DNA from 2 places in the Streptomyces nidicola genome. Region 1 is predicted to be linked to the other one. Evidence: riboswitches for the same ligand, from Rfam matches in the RefSeq annotation. Region 1 holds a riboswitch; the other holds the start of a gene.

Evidence for each region. Region 1 has a riboswitch for cobalamin ahead of ACOKM3_RS02575 (ABC transporter substrate-binding protein). Riboswitches for the same ligand answer to the same signal wherever they lie in the genome.
Region 2: linked by a shared signal. The riboswitch ahead of ACOKM3_RS28470 (prenyltransferase/squalene oxidase repeat-containing protein) and the one ahead of ACOKM3_RS02575 (ABC transporter substrate-binding protein) in region 1 are both predicted to bind cobalamin.

The regions. Positions count from the first base shown of each region.
Region 1 covers NZ_JBNBPI010000001.1:544,401-549,863, forward strand. Annotated here, with positions in the region: gene ACOKM3_RS02570 (hypothetical protein) at 43-747, opposite strand; cobalamin riboswitch at 846-987, shown strand; gene ACOKM3_RS02575 (ABC transporter substrate-binding protein) at 1,018-2,073, shown strand; gene ACOKM3_RS02580 (FecCD family ABC transporter permease) at 2,070-3,206, shown strand; gene ACOKM3_RS02585 (ABC transporter ATP-binding protein) at 3,203-3,994, shown strand; gene ACOKM3_RS02590 (haloacid dehalogenase type II) at 4,102-4,788, shown strand; gene ACOKM3_RS02595 (alpha/beta fold hydrolase) at 4,803-5,463, opposite strand, start outside.
Region 2 covers NZ_JBNBPI010000001.1:6,306,812-6,312,274, forward strand. Annotated here, with positions in the region: gene ACOKM3_RS28460 (energy-coupling factor transporter transmembrane component T) at 1-341, opposite strand, end outside; gene ACOKM3_RS28465 (SCO2322 family protein) at 345-974, opposite strand; gene ACOKM3_RS28470 (prenyltransferase/squalene oxidase repeat-containing protein) at 1,037-2,257, opposite strand; adenosylcobalamin-variant (AdoCbl-variant) riboswitch at 2,361-2,436, opposite strand; gene ACOKM3_RS28475 (flotillin family protein) at 2,772-3,935, opposite strand; gene ACOKM3_RS28480 (hypothetical protein) at 3,950-4,195, opposite strand; gene ACOKM3_RS28485 (MBL fold metallo-hydrolase) at 4,362-5,429, opposite strand.

The sequences.
Region 1 (5,463 bases):
ATGCCCGAGGGTGCGGCGCAGCCTCGGGTGAACCGGCTGTCGTCAGGCGACAGCGTCCCCTGCGGGCGGGCCCCTGGAGGTGATCGTGTCGGCGAGGAGGAGGTCACGGGGCGTACGGTCGCGCCGCGTGCGGCGGACCTGGACGCGCGGCCGGTGCGGCGGAGCGGGAAGGCGGAGCGGGAGCCTCAAGGGCGCGACGATCCGCCCGACGAAGGACCTCGCGATGCGGAACGCGGCCTGCTCGCCGTACGCGAGCCAGAGTCCGCTCAGCACGGCAGCCAGGAGGTGGGCCACGAGCATGCCGGACGGTGACATGCCGCCCATGTCATGACCGTGCGATTCCATCTCGGGCATGTCCGCCATGCCGGCCATGCCATGCATGCCACTCATGCCGCCCATGGGGTCGGCCGGCATGGAAGCCGTGGGCACACGGCACAGCACCTGGTCCAGCCACCGGCCCGCGACGGAACCGCCGGACGCCGCCGGGTGCGCGAAGACCTGCGCCCACGAGAAGAAGAGATGAAGTGCCGCCTGTGCGGCCACGGCAAGACCCACGACCGGCAGGAGCCCACGCTCACGCCCGGCCGGCACACAAGCCGCCCCACCGATGACCACGAGGCCTGCGGCCAACGCCCACCAAGGCACGGTGTCACCGGACATGAGCGTGTGCGCGAGTGCTGTGAGCAGCACGCAGACGGCCGCGAACACCGCGGCCCGTCCGGCGCGGGCATCCCAGCCTGTAGTCATGGCGGTCCATCTTGGCATCCGTCGACCGGTGATCACCGGCAGGTGGTCAACTCCCCCACCGTCCGCCCGCTTTTGCTTCACCTTTGCCTTTCGCCCACCACTGCGTACTATCGCCTGGTCATCGCCGCGACGGGAGACAGGAAGCCGGTGCGAATCCGGCACGGTCCCGCCACTGTGACCGGGCAGCGCGAGCCAGCGCTGCGCGGGAGTCAGGTCACTGACCCGTCGCGGGCTTATTCCGAGGAGCGCGGACTCCGTAGGAGGCTTCACGTGTACGACGGTCCATGCCGTCCCCCTTCCCTTTCCCTCCCCCGGGTGCGACGACGGCGTGTCGTCGTGCGCTTCGGGGCCACCCTCGCCGCGCTGTCGGCGACGGTGCTCGCCGCCGGCTGCGGCCCGTCCGGGTCGGCCGCCGAACGCGCCGGCGGCCCGCAGTCGTCGATCACCAAGGGCTTTCCCGTCACCATCGACGACTGCGGCGTCAGGACGACGTACGAGAAGCCGCCTTCGCGCGTGGTGACCATCCATCAGCACCCCGTCGAACTCATGCTCTCCCTCGGCCTGAAGGACCGCATGGTCGGCACGGCGTTCCCCGACTCGGCCGTCCTGCCGAGCCTGCGCAAGGACTACGCGTCGGTTCCGAAGCTGTCGGCGAGGGCGCCCTCGTTCGAGAAGGTCCTCGAAGCCGAACCCGACTTCGTCTACGGCGGCTACTCCAGCGCATTCGCCGAGAAGGAGGGCCGTTCACGCAAGGCGTTCGCCGACGCGGGCATCGACACGTACCTCAACCGCGAGTACTGCGGCGAGAAGAACGTGACCATGCGGGACACCTACGCCGAGATACGCACCATCGGCAAGATCTTCGGGGTCCCCGACCGCGCCGACGCCCTCGTCTCCGACCTCCGCCACCGGGTCGAGAAGGCGAGCGCCGCCGTCCAAGACGAACCGGACGTCCCCGTGTTCGTGTACGACAGCGGAGACAAGTCCGCCTTCACCGCGGGCGGCAGAAGCCTGGGCACGCACCTGATCCACGAGGCGGGCGGCCGCAATGTCTTCGCCGATCTGGACGATGTGTTCGGCGACGTCTCCTGGGAGCAGGTGGTCGACCGGGGGCCCGAGGCCATCGCGATCTACGACTACGCGGGCGACAAGAGCGTGGAGCAGAAGAAGCGGTACCTGCTCTCGCAGCCCGCGCTCGCGGACGTCCCCGCCATCAAGCACAAGCGGTTCGTCGTGCTGCCGTTGACCGCGACCCTGGTGGGTGTCCGGTCGGCGTACGCGGTGGAGGGTCTGGCGCGCGGACTGCACCCGGAGAGCTTCAAGTGACGGCGTCCGTCGTGGGCGACAAGGAACCGGTCGACCAACGACCAGGTGGCAGACAGTCAACTGGCGCGCGTCGACGGCACGTTGGGCAGGGAGCGAGACTCACCGCCACCCTGTTCCTGCTCACCGCACTGCTCGTCGTCTCCCTCACGGCCGGACTCGCCATCGGCTCGGTGCACGTGCCGCCCGGTGAGGTGTGGGGCATCGTGACGCACGCGCTCGGCGCCGACTGGTGGGGGGACGCGGACTGGTCGCGGGCGCGGGAGACGATCGTGCTCGACGTGCGCGCGCCGCGTGTCCTGCTCGGCGCGACGACCGGGGCCGGACTCGCGGTCGTCGGCACCGCTCTGCAGGCGCTGGTACGCAATCCGCTCGCCGAGCCGTACCTTCTCGGCGTCTCCTCCGGTGCCTCGCTCGGCGCGGTCGCGGTCCTCGTGTTCGGGGTCGGTGTGTTCGGGGCGATGTCGCTGTCGGCGGCGGCGTTCGCGGGCGCGCTCGGCGCACTCGTCCTCGTCTACGCCACCGCACGCACCGGCGGCCGCATCACGTCCGGTCGCCTGATCCTGTCCGGTGTGGCGGTCGCGTCGATCCTCAGCGCGCTGCTCAACCTGCTGCTGCTCACCACGGACCGCGGCAACGAGGCACGTACGGTCCTCGCCTGGACGCTGGGCGGCCTCGGCGGGGTGTCCTGGAACTCGCTGTGGCTGCCGGGTCTTGCCCTGCTGCTCGGGATCGGCGTCCTCATGGTGCAGGCGCCGAACCTGAACCTGCTGCTCGCGGGCGAGGAGGCCGCCACGACGATGGGCCTGGACGTGGCCCGCTTCCGCGCCCGCATGTTCGTCCTGGTCTCGCTCGTCACCGGTGTGCTGGTCGCGGCGGCCGGGCCGATCGGCTTCGTCGGCCTGATGCTGCCGCACATCGTGCGCCTGCTCGTCGGCGGCGACCACCGGCGCGTGCTGCCGACGGCCGCGCTCGGCGGGGCGGTCTTCCTCGTGTGGGCGGACATCGCGGCGCGGACGGTCGCCGCGCCCATGGAGATCCCGGTCGGTGTGCTGACGGCGCTGTGCGGAGGGCCGTTCTTCCTGTGGCTGATGCGACGGGACGCGCGGCGCAGGAACGCGAGAGGTGTCGGATGACGGCGGCCGATCTTCACGTCGAGGGTGTCACGCTCACCGCGGGCGCCCGGCGGCTCGTCGACGACGTCTCGCTGACCGCCCGCCCGGGCGAGACCATCGGCCTCGTCGGCCCCAACGGCAGCGGCAAGTCCACGCTGCTGCGGGCCGTGTACCGGGTACTGCGCCCGGACACGGGCACGGTGCGGGTGGACGGCGCCGACGCGTGGGCGCTTCCGGTACGCCGGCTGGCCCGAACCGTCGCCGCAGTCGTGCAGGACGCCGGAGCCGACGTGGACCTGACGGTGGGCGAGGTCGTCGCGATGGGCCGCGCCCCGCACAAGCGCCTGCTGGCGGGCGACACCGCCGAGGACGCCGACCTGATCGAGGCGGCACTCGCCTCCGTGGACGCCGCCGACCTCGCCCACCGCCCCTTCGACCACCTCTCCGGCGGCGAACGCCAACGCGTCCTCATCGCACGGGCCCTCGCCCAGCAACCGTCGCTTCTCGTCCTGGACGAACCCACCAACCACCTCGACATCCGCCACCAGTTGGAGATCCTCTCGGCCCTGCGCCGCCTGCCCACCACGGTGCTGGTCGCCCTCCACGACCTCAACCTGGCCGCCCACTACTGCGACCGCCTGTACGTACTCCGAGCCGGCGAGGTCGTCGCCGCGGGCCCACCGGGCGACGTCCTCACACCACGGCTCCTCTCCGAGGTCTACGAGGTGTCCGCCGAGGTCGCCGTCCACCCGCGCACGCGTCGGCCGCAGGTGACGTATCTGCCGGACGACGAAGGAGGTTCTCGATAGGGCGGTCCGTGCGATTCGGGAATCCCGGGAGATGCCGGAGGCGTTCGGTCAATAACCCGTCCCTCGCCCCTGCTTCGTCCGGGAGACCCTCGCCCATGTCGGATCTCATGTCAGAGCCACAGATCGATGCCCTCGTGTTCGACGTGCTGGGCACGCTCGTCGACGAGCCCGCCGGGATCCGCGCCGGCATTCGTCGCCTCGCCCCAGCCATCGGCGACCCCGACGTCGAGAAGCTCCTGGCGCTGTGGCAGCAGCACATCGAGCGCGAGCAGCAGAGCGTGCTCGACGGCGGGCGGCCCCACCTCGCGAGCGACGCCCTCGATCTGGAGGCCGCCCGGCTCGTCGCCGATGCCGCCGGGGTCGACGATCCGGCCGCGGTGGCGGAGTTGGCCCTGACGGGGCGCAGGCTCCCGCCGTGGCCGGACACGGTGGCAGGACTCGCCCGGCTCGCCGAGCGGTACCCGTTGATCGGGCTGTCCAACGCGAGCCGGACGGCGCTCCTCGGCCTCAACTCCCACGCCGGACTGCGCTGGCACCAGGCGCTGTCCGCCGAGGACGCCCGTTCCTACAAGCCGGACCCGGCCGTCTACCGACTGGCCGTCGCCGTCTCCGGACGACCGCCGGAGCGGCTCCTGATGGTCGCCGCCCACGCCTGGGACCTGCGGGCGGCGCAGGCTCTCGGTTTGCGCACGGCCTACGTCGCCCGTCCCGTCGGCGACCCGCCCGCCCCCTCGGACCGGTTCGACCTGTACGCCGACGATCTGGCCGGGCTCGCCGCCCTGATCGGGGCGTGACGGCAGGACCGTATTCAGGTGCGCGGCAGGAAGCCGGCGATGTGCGCCGCCACGACGTCGGGGACGAGTGACGGCGCGAAGTGCATCTGGCCGGGGAGCGTCGTGTACGTGACCCGGGGCAGCGCCGTCGCGAGCCGGTCGAGGGTCTCCGGCATCGGCTGCCAGGTGTCGGCGCCCCGCATCAGCAGGGTCGGGACGGTGACGTCGGTCCAGCGGTCCACGCCCGCCGAGTCGGCGATCAGCGATTCGAGGTCGCGGCACCAGCCGTGCGCCTCGTCGGGCTCGGCGTCTCGTTCAGTGTCCGGCTCGGTGCCGTCGGACTCGCCCGCGTCCATCATGTCCAGGAGTGCCGCCGGGATGCGGGCCACCTTCTCGGCGAGCAGCCGGTCGGCGCGCCGCTGCTCGCCCTTCGCGGTCAGCTGCTCGAACTCCTCCAGTACGGGCGCCAGTTCGTCGCCCACCGCGAACAGTGGCGGCTCCCACAGCACCAGTGAGCGGACCGGCAGGCCGGACGCCGCCGCGTGCAGGGCGACGTTGGCGCCGTAGGACATGCCGACCACGTGCACGGGGCGGCCGATCTCGGTGATGAGTGCGTCGAGATCCGCCACTTCGTCGGCGAAGCTCTTGGGTGAGCGGCCCGGCCCGCTCGGGGCGTAGCCGCGGCGCACGGGAGTC
Region 2 (5,463 bases), 5.8 Mb from region 1:
ATCCGCACCCCTTGCGCCCAGTCCGGCAGCGGCATCTCGGGCAGCGTGAACAGCAGGTGCGTACCCGGGATCGCCGAGCCGAGCAGCGTCGCGAAGACCAGGCGGATGCCGAGCACGGCCAGCGCCAGCTTCACGAACGCCCCGTACGAACGCGCCCACGGCGCCTCCGTGCGGCGCGCCGCCACCACGTACCCGGCGACGCCGATCAGCAGCGCGAGCAGCAGCGGGTTCGTGGTGCGGGACGCGGCAGTACCGAGGCCGAGCGCCCAGATCCACCAGGCGCCGGGGTGCAGCGAGTTGGAGCGGTGGGCCCTGGGGGCGCGGAGCTGGGAGGCGGCCATGCGTCAGAGGCGGCGGCGTCGGGCCTGCACGCCGGCCGCGACGCCGAGCACGACGACCACGGCGATGCCGGCGATGAGTCCGACGGAGGGGCCGCCGTCGTCGTCGGTCTGCGAGGCGGAGTCCTTCGCGGAGGGGGTCGAGGGCGTCTTGTCGGGCGTCTCCTTGGACACCTGCTCGCCGCAGCCCGACTTCGGGTAGTCGGAGATCGCGCACAGCATCGCGCTGCTGTCGTAGCGCAGCGGCTTCGCGACGGCGGCGAGTGCGTCGGCGCTCGTCGCGTCATCGGCGACCTGCGCGCACGCGGTGCGCGGCTTCGGCGGGGTCTCGCCGGAGGGGGCGTCGGCCGCCGTGCCGAAGTCGATGACGAGCGCGATCCGCTTCTTGCCGTCCTTGGCGGGCGTATCGGCGCAGATGTCACCGAAGGACGCCGTGCCGCGCGGCTGCTTCGCGTCCTTCGAGTCCGCGCTCACCGCGAACCGGAAGCCCTGCACGTCACCGTCGTCCGGCTTGCTCTGCGAGGGGCCCGCCGTCGCGTACGTCCATGCGTTCTGGGAAGCCTTCTGAGAGCCACCGTCCCGCTCCCAGAACGACCAGTACCGGTACCCGGCGGCCTGCGCCGGGGCGACGGTCATGGCGAGGAGCGCCACGAGAGTCGCGATGACGAGCCCGCCGAGCCCGGCCGACCTGCGCGCGGTCACTGCTGCTGCTTCTTGCGGCCGCTGAGCAGGAAACCGGCGCCCACGGCCGCGATGAACATCACGCCGATGATCCACCAGTTGGCGCCGCTGCCACCGTCGTCCTTCGTCTCGTCCGAGTCCGAAGCGGACGACTTCGTGGAGGCGGGCTCCGGGCCGGTCTTGTTGAGCGCGCTCACCAGGTCCGTGCCGCCGAAGTCGCGGGGGTCGTTGCCGGTGGCGTGCGCCGCGAAGATCAGCTCGGCGTAGGCGGCGGGTCCGGTCTGCGCGGCCCAGCCCTTCGCGTTCTTCTCCAGCCAGGTGTACGAGTCCTTCGTGGCCTTGACGCCCTCCGCGGCTGCGACGGCGGTGACCGCGTCGGCGGTGTTGCCGTAGTCGGGCTGGTCCGTGGCGCCGGCCAGCTGGGACTTCAGGTAGAGGTGGGTGTCGAGCTGGTTCTGGAGGTAGACGGCGCCGTTGTGCGCGATGTCCTTCGCGCTCTTGCCGTCCTCGCAGGTGTACGCGTCCGGGGCCGTGCCCTTGCCGGGTGCGAAGCCGGTGCCGAGGGCGCCGAGCACACCGGCGGCGGTGGCGTCGGCGTTCGCGGCGAGCTCGCCCTTCTTGTCCGGCTGGTAGGCGAGGGCGCCGCCGTCCTTGCCCTTGGCGCAGGGGAGGGCGAGGGACGCGAGGGCGTCGGTGCCGGTCTTGCCCTTGCCCGACTTCACCTCGGACGGCTTCTCACCGGCCGCGGCGAGGGCGCCGATGGCGACGGACGTGGAGTTCGCGTCGCTGTCCATGCCCTGGCTGTAGCCCCAGCCGCCGTCGGCGTTCTGGGTCTTCTTCAGCCGGTCGACGCCCTTGGCGACCTCGCCGTCACGGCCGCCGACCGCGGCGAGGGCCTGGACGGCGGCCGCGGTGGCGTTGCTGTCGATCTTGGTTTTGGCGTCGCAGGGCTTGGTGGGCTCGGCGCGGAAGGCGGCGAAGCCGCCGTTCTCGCACTGCTGCCCGGCCAGCCAGTCCACGGCCTTCTTGGCGGGCTTGACGCCCACGGTGTCCTGCGCGACCAGCGCCAGGGACTGCCGCCAGACGCCGTCGTACGTGGGGTCGCTCTTGCCGTAGAGGCCCGACGGGACGGCCGTCTTCGGCGAGGGGGAGGCACTGTCCGCGCTCGCGGCCTGCGCGCCCATGGCGCCGATGGCGACGGTCGCGGCGACGAGCGCGGCGCTGCGGCGAATGTTCATGGTGGGGCGGGTGCCTCTCCCTGCGGGGAGCGGGGCGGCGCGGCACACGGAGGTACCGGGCGGCTCCGGCTCCGTATTCCTCGACGGTCCTGAGCCGAGCGCGTACGTATGAGGCATTCCGGCTGTCACGGCTGCGGGTCAGCGCCGGATTTGCACCGGCTTCCCCTCGTACGTACGTACTGACGACGTCTTTACTGTACCCGGCGGGGTGGCCCCGGCCCCCGGACTCCGCCCCGGCCACCCGCGCGGGGCTCCGCCCCGGACCTCGCGCCTCAAACGCCGGCGGGGCTGGAAATGCCGCACCGGCGTGACGGCCTCGGGGCTCTGCCCCGGACCCCGCTGCTCAATTGCCGCAGGGGCTTGATAGATCAAGCCCCGCCGGCGAAAGACCGATCAAGCCCCGCCGGCGATGGGCCTGTCGAGCCCTGCGGCGGGTGGGCAAATTCAGCCCCGCCGGCGATTGAGGCGCGGGGGCCGGGGCGGAGCCCCGAGGCCGTAACGCCGGTGCCGGTGGTCAGCGGACGTCGACCGGGCCGTCGTCGCTGCCGCGCGGAGCGCCTACGTAGGGCTCGACCGCCGAGCCGAACCCGTCCGCACCCTCACCGGAGAGGTTCTTGCGGACCGAGTCGAGGATGGTGAGGCCCTGGCCGACCAGGCCCGCCGCGATCTCGCCCAGGCCGTCCGCCCCGTTCAGGACGTTGACGTTCGCTCCGGCGAGCCCCGCCGACGCCTCCTTCACGATCTGCGGCAGCTGGTCGATGAGCATGCGGTCGAGGGCGACCCGGTCGTACGACGCCGCCGCCTCCGCCTGGATCTTCATCCGCTCGGCCTCGGCGAGGGCCAGCACGCGGATGCGCTCCGCGTCGGCCTGCGCCGGCTTCACGACCTCCGAGATCAGCTGCTTCTCCCGCAACTCGGCCTGCTTCATGGCAAGTTCCGTCTGCGCCGCGAGGACCTCCTGCTGGGCGTGCGCGAGCGCGAGCGGGCCCGCCTGCTCGGCCTGCGCCTTGGCCCGGTCGACCTGCGCGTTGTACTCGGCCTGCACGACCGCGGTCTCCCGCGCGTACTCGGCCTGCTTACGGGCAGCCGCCTGCTCCGCCTCGGCGGACGCCTGCGTGGCCTGCGCCTGGGCGATCTGCGCCTGCCGCTGGATGGCCGCCTTGTGCGGGCGCGACATCGCCTCGATGTACCCGGTCTGGCCGTCGTCGATGGACTGGATCTGCAGCGAGTCGACGTGCAGCCCGATCTTCGCCATCTCGGCCTTCGACGTGTCGAGGACCTCCGTGGCGAGCTTCTGCCGCTCGGTCACGATCTCCTCGACCGTCATCGAGCCGATGATCGAGCGCAGATGACCGGCGAAGATGCGCCCGGTGAGGACCGACATCTGGTCCTGGTCGGAGAGGAAGCGCTGACCGGCGTTGACGATCGACTCGTGGTCGTTGCCGACCTTGAAGGCGATCACGGCGCGCACGGTCAGGGCGATGCCCTGCTTGGTCACACACTTCTCGACGACTTCCGCCTCGCTCATCGCGAGCGACAGGAAGCGGGTCTTGCGGAACACGGGGAGCACGAACTTCCCGTGCCCCGTGACGACGCGGAACGGCGCTCCCCCAAGTCCCCGCCTGCCGCCCGAGATCAGCATCGCCTCGTCGGGCGCGGGAACGCGATATCCGAACATGCCTGTACGTCTCCTTAGCGGGCGTCGCCCTCGCCGCCGGGGAGAAGTGGGTCGGACCAGGCCATGACCACGACCTGCCGGCATCCGCGGGACTCGATCACGAGCACGGTGGCGCCCCGCTCCAGGGGCTCGTCCGAGTACGCGAGAAAGGTCTCGGTCCCGCCCCTGACCTGCACCAACACCTCACCCGGACCACCGGCCCCACGCGTGCCGAGGACCAGCTTCCCCGTTTGGCCGACCACTGCCTCGTCCGGCGTCATCGGCGGGCGCCCCCTTGTCGTTCCAGCTCGTGCGAGCTCTTGTGGCCAGAACATACGCCTGCGGGGGCGGGCCTTCCATCAGGGCGCGGCAAAGATCCTCCGGGGCGGGAACTTGTTGCGCGGCACCGGTGTTGCGGTCGCGGGGCTCTGCCCCGGGCCCCGCTGCTCAATCGCCGCAGGGGCTTGACTGATACGTCACCGGGTCGCTGCCCGAGACCTGTTCCACCCGGCCCGACTTCTGCAGGCGGCGCAAGTGCGCCTCCGCCTCCGACACCGCGATCGTCCGTGACCCGTACGGGATTTGGGCCCACGGGCGGTTCCACTCCATGCGTTCGGCGAGCTGCCATGGGGTGAGGGGGGAGGAGAGGAGGGTGAGGAGGCCGGTCAGGCGGTCCTCGTGGTGGTCCAGCAGTTCGGCCACGCGCGCCGGGGCGTCGGTGAACGGGTGCTGGTGCGCCGGGAGGACCTCCGCCGGGTCGAGCCGTCCCACTCGTTCGAGCGAGTCGAGATAGTCGCCGAGCGGGTCGGTGACGGTGGCGTCGTCGGGGTCCTCGTACAGGCCGATGTGCGGGGTGATGCCGGGCAGCACGTGGTCGCCGGAGAAGAGGCGGCCGTTGCCCGCGCGGCCCGCGGGGTGCTCCTCCTCCAGGTGCAGGCAGACGTGCCCCGGGGTGTGGCCCGGCGTCCAGATCGCGCGCAGCCTGCGGCCCGGCAGGTCGAGGAGGTCGCCGGGGGTGATGGTGCGGTCGGGCAACGCGGGGGCGAAGCCCGGTAGTTGGCGCTGCTTTCCGGAGTCGCGGGCCGCGATCAGCGGGGCGATGTGCTCCTCGGGCGCACCGGCCGCGACCAACTTCCGCACCATGTAGGCGTACCAGCGCTCCGGCTTGTTCTCCCGGGTGCGCCGGACCACCGCCACGTCCGCCTCGTGCATCGCGATCCAGGCACCGGACGCCTCCCGCACCTTCTCCGACAGGCCGTGGTGGTCCGGGTGGTGATGGGTGATCAGGACACCGGTGAGTTCGCCGACGCTCGTGCCGCACGCGGTCAGGCCGGTGGACAGGGAGTCCCAGGACGTCGGGTCGTCCCAGCCCGTGTCGATCAGGACCGGGCCCGCGTCGGTGTCGACCAGGTAGACGAGGGTGTAGCCGAGCGGGTTGTCGGGGATCGGAACGCGGATGCTGTGCACGCCCCCGCTGTGGTCGGTCACCTGCGTCGCCTCTGTCGCCTCTGCCATCGGACACCCTCCGCCGCTCCAGCCGAACTGCGGT